2 regions of the Oceanibaculum indicum P24 genome follow, and region 1 is predicted to be linked to the other one. Evidence: riboswitches for the same ligand, from Rfam matches in the RefSeq annotation. Region 1 holds a riboswitch; the other holds the start of a gene.
What was found. Region 1 has a riboswitch for thiamine pyrophosphate ahead of thiO (glycine oxidase ThiO). Riboswitches for the same ligand answer to the same signal wherever they lie in the genome.
Positions count from the first base shown of each region.

Region 2: it holds a riboswitch for thiamine pyrophosphate, as region 1 does, so the genes downstream of both, P24_RS04735 (ABC transporter permease) here and thiO (glycine oxidase ThiO) in region 1, are expected to answer to the same signal.

Region 1 is NZ_AMRL01000007.1:18,104-23,306, forward strand. Features, by position in the region: gene P24_RS19175 (hypothetical protein) at 1-16, opposite strand, end outside; gene P24_RS07465 (thiamine phosphate synthase) at 121-747, opposite strand; gene thiG (thiazole synthase) at 744-1,535, opposite strand; gene thiS (sulfur carrier protein ThiS) at 1,541-1,765, opposite strand; gene thiO (glycine oxidase ThiO) at 1,777-2,934, opposite strand; TPP riboswitch at 2,926-3,031, opposite strand; gene P24_RS07485 (methyl-accepting chemotaxis protein) at 3,151-5,130, opposite strand.
Region 2 is NZ_AMRL01000004.1:35,820-41,022, forward strand. Features, by position in the region: gene P24_RS04720 (class I SAM-dependent methyltransferase) at 1-569, shown strand, start outside; gene P24_RS04725 (DUF192 domain-containing protein) at 585-1,031, opposite strand; gene P24_RS04730 (acetoin utilization protein AcuC) at 1,062-2,183, opposite strand; TPP riboswitch at 2,274-2,387, shown strand; gene P24_RS04735 (ABC transporter permease) at 2,377-3,177, shown strand; gene P24_RS04740 (ABC transporter substrate-binding protein) at 3,199-4,146, shown strand; gene P24_RS04745 (CoxG family protein) at 4,281-4,946, shown strand; gene P24_RS04750 ((2Fe-2S)-binding protein) at 5,115-5,203, shown strand, end outside.

The DNA.
Region 1 (5,203 bases):
TGGAGAAAGCGGTCAACCGGGTCGTCCAGAGGGACCGGGCTGAAAACGCCACAGTGGCGCAAGGCCGCCGGTCACAGGCGATAGATGCGCCTTCGTGCAAAGGCCGTCAAGAGGTGGGGGTCAAGAGGCAGCCTTTGCCAGTGCCGCCAGCAGATCGCGGACCTCGGCCGCCGGATCCTGCGCCCGCATGATACCGCCCATCACGGCGACGGCGGCGGCGCCGGCCTTCAGGCAGGTGCCGGCATTATCGACATCGATGCCGGCCAGCGCCACGATGGGAATTTGAAGCCGTGCTGCCACCTGGCGCAGCCCCTCGCTGCCCAGCGCCGGACCATGGCCGGGCTTGCTGGCGCTGGCGAAGATCGGGCTGAGAGTGACGTAATCGGCCCCGCTATCCAGCGCCTTCTCGGCCTCTTCCACACTGTGCGCGGACTGGCCGATCAGCACCTTTGGCCCCAGCACCGAACGGGCGCCCAGCGGCTTGCCGCCGGTCGGCAGGTGCAGCCCGGCCTTCAGCGCCTGTGCCGCCGCAATGTCGCTGTTGATCGTCAGGGTGGCGCCCTTGGCCGCGGTCAGTGCCGCGATCTCGTGGGCCAGTGCCAGCAGCTCGTCCGGCGGCAAATCCTTCTCGCGCAGCATCACCCAGCGGCAGCCGCCTTCCAGCGCCATTGCGACGGTCTCGGTCAGCGGGCGGGGGCTCTGCGTCCGGTCGGTGATCAGCAGCAGTCGCGCGGGGAGGGACCTCAAGAGCCGATCATGCCCAGCTGCGGACTCGACGCCTCGGCATAGCCCTTGCGCGGGATGCGCCCGGCGCGGCGCGCGGCGCGACCGGCGGCCACGGCGTCACGCATGGCAGCCGCCATCAGCACCGGGTTGCGTGCCTTGGAGATGGCGGTGTTCAGCAGCACCGCGTCAGCCCCTATCTCCAGCGCGCGGGCGGCGTCGGAGGCGGTGCCGATGCCGGCATCGACGATCACCGGCACGGTGGAGCGGTTGCACACCATCTCCAGATTATACGGGTTCACCAGCCCCATGCCGGAGCCGATGGGCGAGGCCAGCGGCATGACGGCGGCGCAGCCGACATCGGCCAGCTTCTGGCACACCACCGGGTCGTCGGTGCAGTAGGGCAGCACGATGAAGCCGTCCTTCACCAGCTCCTCCGCCGCCTCGACCAGCTGGGCGACATCGGGATACAGCGTTTCGCGGTCGCCGATCAGCTCCAGCTTCACCCAGTCGGTGCCGACTGCCTCGCGGCCCAGCTGCGCGGTCAGCACGGCGTCGCGCACCGTGCCGCAACCCGCCGTGTTGGGCAGCAGGTGGCAGCGGTCCTTCAGCAGGTCCCACAGGTTTTCGGCATAGGATTCGGTGCTGACCCGGCGGATCGAGACGGTGACGATCTCCGCGCCGCTGACCTCCAGCGCATCCAGCATGACCTGGCGGTTGGGATAGCCGGCCGTGCCGATCAGCAGGCGCGAGCCGAAGCTCTTGCCGGCCAGCGTGAAGGGGTCTTTCGCGGTGTCGTTCATCGCGTTCATGTCTCTCACCCGCCCTGGAAGGGCTGTACGATCTCGATGTCGTCGCTGGCGGAGATGGGCGTCGCCGCCCAGTCGCCGCGCTTCACGACCTTCTGGTTCACCGCCACGGCAATGCCGGGCCGGCTGGAATCGATGCCGCGCTCGGCCAGCAGGGCGGCGATGCTGCCGGCCATCGTGCCGTAGGGCTTGCCGTTCAGGCGGATCGAAAGCAGGGTCTTCGCGTCACTCATCGCAACCATACTCATTCTGCGGCGATCTCAGGTCTTGCAGCAGCCTTAGCGGCGAAGCGCGCCAGCGTAAAGGGGGCAGCTTCGGGCAGCGGGCTGCCGGTCAGGATCTGGCGGGCGATGGCGTCGGCGGTGATCGGCGCCAGCAGGATGCCGTTGCGGTGGTGGCCGGTCGCCACCAGCAGCCCATCGGTGCCGGTTTCGCCCAGGATCGGCGCATCGTCGCGGCTGGTCGGGCGGAAGCCCACCCACATCTCCTCAATCGGCAGTTCCTCAATGGCGGGAATCGCCCGCCAGGCCGCGTCCAGCAGCGCCAGCACGCCACCCGCCGTCAGCTCCGGGTCATGGCCTTTTTCCTCGACGGTGGCGCCGACGATCAGCCGCCCGTCGGCGCGCGGTACCAGATAGATTTTCGGCGCCCACAGCACTGACGTTGCCAGCGGTGCCTTCGGGTCCATGCACAGGCTCAGCATCTGGCCCTTCACCGGGCGGACCGGCGGCAGGGCGGCCTGCGGCAGGCCGGGAATGTCGCGCGACCAAGAGCCGGCGGCCAGCACCACGATGTCAGCCTTATGGAGATCATCGCCAACCCGCACGCCGACGGCGCGGCCGTCTTCGGTCTCGATGCCGGCGACCGGGCTGTTCTCGTGCAAGGTCCCGCCGGCATGCAGGAAGGCCGCCTTCAGCGCCTCGGACAGCCGGCGGTTCTCAACCTGATGATCGTCGGGTGCCCAGATCGCCCCCGGCACGCCGGGCCGCAGATAGGGCTCGCGCTTCCGCGCCTCCGCCCCGCTCAGCCATTCGACGGCGAGGCCGAGATCGCGCTGGAATTCGTAAGTGAAGCGCAGCTGCTCCGCCTCGTCGCGGTTGGTGGCGGCGACCAGCGTGCCGGTCTCGCGATACTCGACATCAATGCCGCTGGCATCCTTCAGCTCGACGGCGAAGCCGGGCCACATCTTCTGGCTGGCCAGCGTCAGCGGCAGCAGGGATTCCTCACCGGGTTCGGTCTCGGCATTGGCGGCCAGCATGCCGGCGGCGGCCCAGCTGGCGCCGCGCCCGGCCTGGCCACGCTCGAACACGGACACCGGACATCCCGCCTGCGCCAGCCGCCAGCCGATGCCGAGGCCGCAGACACCGGCACCGATGATGGCGACGGTTGGTTTAGGTGACATGGTAACGCTCCCTTCGCTGGCATGATCCAGATCAGGTTCAATGGGTATGATCTCAGCCGCGTCGGCTCATCCCGCCCCGGCACCCCAGCACACTATGCCATGTAATGGTTCTGTCCCGAAATGCAACGGCGGGGCTGGAGCCCCGCCGTTTTCTCATGCTCCCACTGGGGCGGGGCCTGCGCCCCGCCGTTTTCACATGCTCCGCAATGATTTTGCCTAAGCGGCGCGGACCTGGGACAGGAAGCTCTCCATCTCGCTGCGCAGCCTGACGGAAGACTGCGACAGCTCCTGCGCGCTGGACAACACCTGCCCGGCAGCCGAGCCGCCTTCGGATGCCGCCTGGCTGACCTGCACGATGGCGCTGGTCACTTCCTGCGTGCCGGCCGAGGCCTGCATGACATTGCGGGAGATTTCCTGCGTCGCCGCGTCCTGCTCCTCCACCGCAGAGGCGATGGCCGAGGCGATCTCCCGGCTTTCGCCGATGACGGCGGCGATATCGCGGATCGCACCGACAGTGCGCTGCGTGCCGTCCTGCACCTCGCCGATCTGCAGCGTGATGTCCTCGGTCGCCTTGGCGGTCTGGCTGGCCAGGTTCTTCACTTCCGACGCGACGACGGCGAAGCCCTTGCCGGCCTCGCCGGCGCGGGCGGCCTCGATGGTGGCGTTCAGCGCCAGCAGGTTGGTCTGCTCGGCGATCTCGTTGATGAGCTGCACCACCTCGCCAATCTTCTGCGTCGCGGCCACCAGCCCTTCGGCGGTCACCTGGGTCTGGTTGGCGGTGCCGACGGCGCGGTCGGCGACCTGGGAGGATTGCGCCACCTGCTGGCCGATCTCGCGGACCGAGGCTGCCAGCTCCTCGCAGGCAGTAGCCACCGTCTCGACATTGGTGCTGGCCTCGGTCGCGGCAGCCGCCACCGTATCGGCCTGGGCGGTGGTTTCCTCCAGGCTGCTGTTCAATGTCTGCGCCGCCGCTTCCAGCTCGTTCGCCGCCGAGGACACGACGCGCACGATGCTGCCGACATTCTGCTCGAACTGGTCGGCAAGCTGCGCCATGACGCGCTTCTTCTCAGCCTCCAGCCGCAGGCGGTTCTCTTCCTCCGCCTGCTTTTCGGCCAGCGCGCGGTCGATGGCGTTCTGCTCGATGCGCTTCACCGCCCGCCCGATAGCGCCGATCTCGTCGCCGCGATTCTGCGCCGGGATAGTCACTTCGGTCTGGCCGCCGGCCAGCGCATTCAGGGCGCCGGCCATGCCGACCAGCGGGCGCGAGATCGACAGGGCCAGCCAGATCGCCAGCAGCGACAGGGCCGCCAGGATGCTGGATATCATGATCCACAGCAGCTTTTCGGCTTCGGCATGTTCGGCGGCAAGGGTCTGCTGCGTGGATTCGTAGCCGGCGGCGATGCCGGCGAATACCTGCTCGATCAGCGGGTCGATGGCGGCATAGGCGCTGGACAGCGCCTCCACCTGCTCGACCAGTTGCAGGCGCGTGGTCGCGAAGGCGTTGAAGGCGTCCTGGTAGCTGTTCAGCAGACCGGTGATCTCCTGCTTGGTGGCGGGCGGGATACTGTCGGTTTCGGCCATCAGCGCGGTGAAGGCGACCTTCCGCTGCGCGATATCCTCGATATATTTCGGGGTGAGGCGCAGCATGAAATCCTTCTCGTGCCGGCGCATCATCAGCATTAGCACGGCAAGTTCCGCCTGCTCATATTCCTTCAGCCGGGTCTCCACCGCATGCACGGCGGCGCGGAGATTGCCTTCCAGCCCTTCCGTCTCCTTGTAGCCGAGGCGGCGCTGGGACTCGACGACGGCGGCGAAACGCTGCCGGTAGGTATCGAGACCGGCGCCGATCTCGCGCAGCTTCTCCGCCAGGGCGGCGTCGGTCCGGGCCAGCGAGGTTGCCAGCCCACCGATCATGCCGCTGGCGTTATCGATGATTTTCCCGTGCCGCTCGACATAACGGTCCTCCCGGCGGATCAGGAAATCCTTCTCCGCGCGTCGTGCATCGAGCAATGCCGCATCAAGGCGCAGCGCCTGGAACTGCTGATCGGCGGCGAGGTCCAGCCGGGCCTGCTGTTCGGCGAATTTCTCCATGCCCTGGAAGAAGACGGCAACAGCCGCCAAGAGCCCGACGATGCCGAGCAGGCCGAGCAGGCCAACCTGAAATTTGACGCTGACGCGCGAGAGGAAGCTGGACATGAAGGGGTTCCTGCGGTTCGGGGAAAAGAGTCGCGGCTGTTTTATTAGTGAATTATATTTTAATAATTAATTA
Region 2 (5,203 bases), on a different contig from region 1:
AGGAGACCGCCAGCCTGCCCGCCGGCGGGATGCAGATTTCCCCGGAACAGGGGCAGTTCATGCGGCTGCTGGTCGAGCTGACCGGCGCGAAGCGCTGCCTGGAGGTCGGCACCTTCACCGGCTACAGCGCGCTGTGCGTCGCCATGGCCCTGCCCGCTGACGGAAAGCTGGTGTGCTGCGACGTCAGCACGGAATGGACCGGGATCGGCCGGCGCTACTGGAAGGAAGCCGGCCTCGATCACAAGATCGACCTGCGCATCGCACCCGCGACCGAGACGCTGGAGGGGCTGATCGCCAACGGCCAGTCCGGCAGCTTCGACTTCGCCTTCATCGATGCCGACAAGGGCAATTACGACCGCTATTACGAGGCGGCCCTGACCCTGTTGCGCCCCGGCGGGCTGATCGGCGTGGATAATGTGCTGTGGGGCGGCTCCGTCATCAATCCAGCAAAGCAGGATGAGGACACGCTTGCCATCCGCGCGCTGAACGCCAAGATCGCGAAGGATGAGCGCGTCACCCCGGCGATGATCCCCATCGGCGACGGGCTGACGCTGGCCCGGAAGCGGTAAGGCAAGCGCTAAGGCTTACCGGAACGCCGGGTGCACCAGCCGGTCGCCGACGCGGATGCCCAGCCGCTCGGCGGTGCCGGCATTCAGCTCCAGCACCGCGCTGGCGAGGCCCGGCGATTCGATGGTCTGGGTCGAAAACGGCACGGTGCGCTCCTCGATGCCGGTGATTCGCCCCTTCGCGTCGATGAAGAACATATCCAGCGGAATCAGCGTGTTCTTCATCCACATGGCGACACCCTGCGGCCGGTCATAGAGGAACAGCATGCCGGCCTCCGGCGCCATCTGCTGCCGGAACATCAGCCCCTGCGCCTGCTGGGCGGGCGTCACCGCCATCTCGACATCGAACCGGTGCTGCTGACCCTGCGCCGTCTCGATGATGAGGCCGCTGCGCTCGAAACTGGCCGCCCCCTGCGCGACGGCATCGCCGGTCCACAAGGCCATCACCAGCAGCAGAACCGGCATCGGTAAGAAGAATTTCCGCATGTCTTGGCCTTAATCCTCAAGAATGGCCCGGGCCGCCGCCCGGATTTCCGGCCGCACCGGGCCGGGGCGGGCCGCGTCCGCCAGAGTGGTGAACCAGTGCTCCGGCGGGGTCCGGCCCCGGCTGTGGTTCCAGACGATCTCCCGCAGCAGCGATTGCGCCGGCATCGGCAGCGGCTCGTCAAGAGGCTGTCCATTGAGGGGCTGGCTGTTCAGCACGCCCCAGATGCCGGCCCAGCAGCGCGCTACCGCCCAGGGGTTATAGCCGCCGCCGCCCAGCACCAACGTGCGGGGCGCCTGCCGATGCAGCGTCGCCACGGCGTTCCATATCGCGCGGTTGGACAGCGACAGCCGGCTTTGCGGATCATCCTCCAGCCCGTCGCATCCGCATTGCAGCACAAGGGCTTGCGGGCGGAACCTGTCAGCCAGCGGCAGCAGCGCCTCCGCCACCAGGAAGGCCATCTCCGTATCGTTGAAGCCCGCCGGCACCGGGATATTGCGCGCCATGCCGCCAGCCCGGTCCGCCAGCGCGCCGGTGCGCGGCCAGCGGTCCTGCTCATGGATCGACACTGTCAGCACCCGCTCCTCGTCATGGAAGGCGTCCTGCACGCCATCGCCATGATGGGCGTCGAGATCGATATAGAGCACGCGCTCAAGCCCCTGATCCAGAAAGGCCAGAATCGCGAGCACCGCATCGTTGAAATAGCAGAAGCCGCTGGCCCGGTCCGGCCGGCCATGATGCGTGCCGCCCGCCGGATTGTGTACCACCCCGCCTTCCTTCAGCAGGCCGGCCGCCAGGATGGAGGCAGCGCAGGAGGTGGCGGGCCGGCGGAAAATCTCGGCGAAGACCGGGTTGCCGTTGCGCCCGATATTGTAACGTTCCTGATCCTCCGGTGGGACATGGCGCGTCTCTTCCGCCCGCATCAGCGCCTCGACATAGTCCGGCGCGTGGAAGCGGGTCAGCTGCTCGCGTGTTGCCGGCTCGACGGCGCGGTAGCGGGCCTCATCGAACCAGCCCAACGCCCGGATCAGGTCGAGCACCAGCGAGACGCGCGGAATCGAGAGCGGATGCTTCCGCCCGTAGATCGAGTGCCGGTAGATGTCGCTGCCCAGAAGGATCGGCTTTTCAAGCATGATGCTTCAGGTACGTCGGCGGCCTCGTCCGGTCAATCGTGGCATGTATAGATCGCCCCTTGCATGACACAACGCCTGTGCCATAGTTCGCGCCGACCTCGGGGGAGCCATCAGGCTGAGAGGTCGCCTCCCGCGCGGGGATGCGACGACCCCAAGAACCTGATCCCGCTAGCACGGGCGTAGGGAAGAGGACATGCACGGGACTTTCATCTTCCGCCATGCGCGCACCCTGGGCCGGGCCCTGTTCCGCCCCGTCGTGACGCTGGCCGGCCTGCTGCTGGCCTGGCAGGCGCTGGTGTCGCTGACCGGCATCGAATCCTTCCTGCTGCCTGGCCCCGCCGATGTCTATGCCGCCCTGCTGCAGCGCGGCAACATCATCCTGCCGCATGCCGGCGTGACGCTGACGGAAATAATCGTCGGGCTGCTGCTCGGCGTCTCGCTGGGCATCTCCACGGCGCTGGTCATGGCGCTGTCTGGCGAGGTCCGGCGCTGGCTGATGCCGGTGCTGGTGGTCAGCCAGGCTATCCCGGTCTTTGCGCTGGCGCCGATCCTGGTGCTGTGGCTGGGCTATGGCCTCGCTTCCAAGGTGGCGATGGCCGCCCTCATCATCTTCTTTCCGGTGACCGCCGCCTTCCATGACGGGTTGCGCCGCACCGACCGGGCCTGGATCGACAGCGCCCGCACGCTGGGCTGCCGGGGCTGGCGGCTGATCTGGCGGGTGCGGGTTCCGGCCGCCCTGCCCGGCCTCGCCGCCGGGCTGCGCATCGCTGCTGCCGTTGCCCCCATCGGCGCGGTGGTCGGCGAATGGGTGGGGTCCAGCGCCGGCCTTGGCTATCTGATGCTGCACGCCAATGCGCGGCTGCAGATCGACCTGATGTTCGCAGCATTGCTGGTGCTCGCGGCGATGGCCATCACCCTCTATTTCACGATCGACCTGGCCAGCCGGCGTATCCTGCACTGGCAGCCCGAGACCGATCATTCGGACCTTCGATAAACCTTCACGGGAACGAAAAGAATGACTCTCAAGCTTTTGCGTTCACTGGCTTTTGCCGCGGCCCTCGCCCTGCCACTTCAGGCCCAGGCTGCCGACAAGCTGACGGTACTGCTGGACTGGTTCGTTAACCCGGACCATGCGCCACTGTTCGTCGCCCTCGACCAGGGCTATTTCGCCGACGAGAATCTGGAGGTGGAGTTGATCGCCCCGGCCGACCCGAACGACCCGCCGAAGCTGGTCGCGGCGAAGAAGGCGGAGATCGCCATCTCCTACCAGCCGCAGCTGCATCTGCAGGCCGACCAGGGCCTGCCGCTGGTGCGCATCGGCACGCTGGTGGCCACGCCGCTCTCCACCGTGCTGACGCTGGCCGACGGACCGGTGAAGACCGTCGCCGATCTGAAGGGAAAGACCGTCGGTTTCTCGGTCAGCGGGACGGAGGAAGCCGTGCTCGGCGCGGTGCTGCGCTCCGCCGGGCTGACGCTCGCCGACATCACGCTGGTGAATGTGAACTTCTCGCTCTCCCCGTCCCTCGCCTCCGGCAAGGTCGATGCGGTGGTCGGCGCCTACCGCAATTTCGAGCTGACCCAGATGGATCTGATCGGCAAGAAGGGCCGCGCCTTCTATATCGAGGAGCATGGCGTGCCGCCCTTCGACCAGCTGATTTACGTCGCGCACAAGGACAGCGTCGGCGATCCACGCCTGCGCCGCTTCCTGTCCGCCGTCGAGAAGGGCACGCAGTACCTGATCAACCATCCGCAGGAGACCTGGAACACCTTCCGCGCCAGGCGGCCGGAGCTGAATGACGAGCTGAACCGCCGCGCCTGGTTCGACACGCTGCCGCGCTTCGCCCACCGTCCGGCGGCAATGGACAATGCGCGCTATGACCGGTTCGCCCGGTTCCTGCTGGACGCCAAGCTGATCCGGGAGATCAAGCCGGTGGCCAGCTATGCGGTGGAGCTGCCGTACTAATGTACTGATGCGCCCCGGAAATGGTCCGGGGCGCGCTTGCCCCCCTCTGACCTGTCCACTAAGGTTACGGTCGAAACGCCGCCTGGCGGACAGTCCGGGCGGCACAGCCGAAGCCGATAGCGAGAGATAGCCACATGGAGCTTACGGGCGAACAACGTATTCCCGCACCGCGCCAGAAGGTCTGGGAAGCACTGAACGATCCGGACATTCTGGGCCAGGCGATCCCCGGCTGCCAGTCCATCGAAAAGCAGGGCGACGACAAGTTCAGCGCCAAGGTGAAGGCGAAGGTCGGCCCGGTCAGCGCCACCTTCGGCGGCGAGGTCACCCTGTCCGAGCTGAACCCGCCGGAGAGCTACACCATCAGCGGCGAGGGCAAGGGCGGTGCCGCCGGCTTCGCCAAGGGCGGCGCCAAGGTACGGCTGGAAGAGGACGGGCCGGACGGCACCATCCTGCACTACACCGTGACCGCCAATGTCGGCGGCAAGCTGGCGCAGATCGGTTCCCGCCTGATCGATTCGACGGCAAAGAAGCTGTCCGGCGAATTCTTCGAGAAATTCTCCGAGATTGTCGCCGGCCCCGCGCCGGCAGAGACTGCGGCGCCTGCCGCGCCCGCACCGGCTGCCGAACCGGTTGCTGCTCCTGCCCCGCCCCCGGCGGCTGCGCCGCAGCCGGCCATGTCGGATCACGACCATGCTCCTGTGGCCACGCCCGTGCCGTCTTACGAGCATGGCGTGCCGCCGATGATCCTGGTGTCGCTGGTCGCCGCCATCATCGCGCTGGCCGCCTTCTTCGCCGGCTGAGGCAGAATCCCGACGCGGCCGGCCAGTGTCGTGCAACCGTAGCTTGACCTTGGTTGTGCCGCGCGGGAGAGTAATATTAATCATTAAGTCCCAAGGGCGGCTTGCGGCGACCGCGGGACCGTCACATCTGACTACCGAACGCAGAATAGAGAACAGTGGGAGGTTCGTATGGCCATTTCCGTTTCCATGAAGGTGAACGGCAAGCCGGTCTCAGGCGAAGTTGAGGCACGCACCCTGCTGGTGCAGTTCCTGCGCGA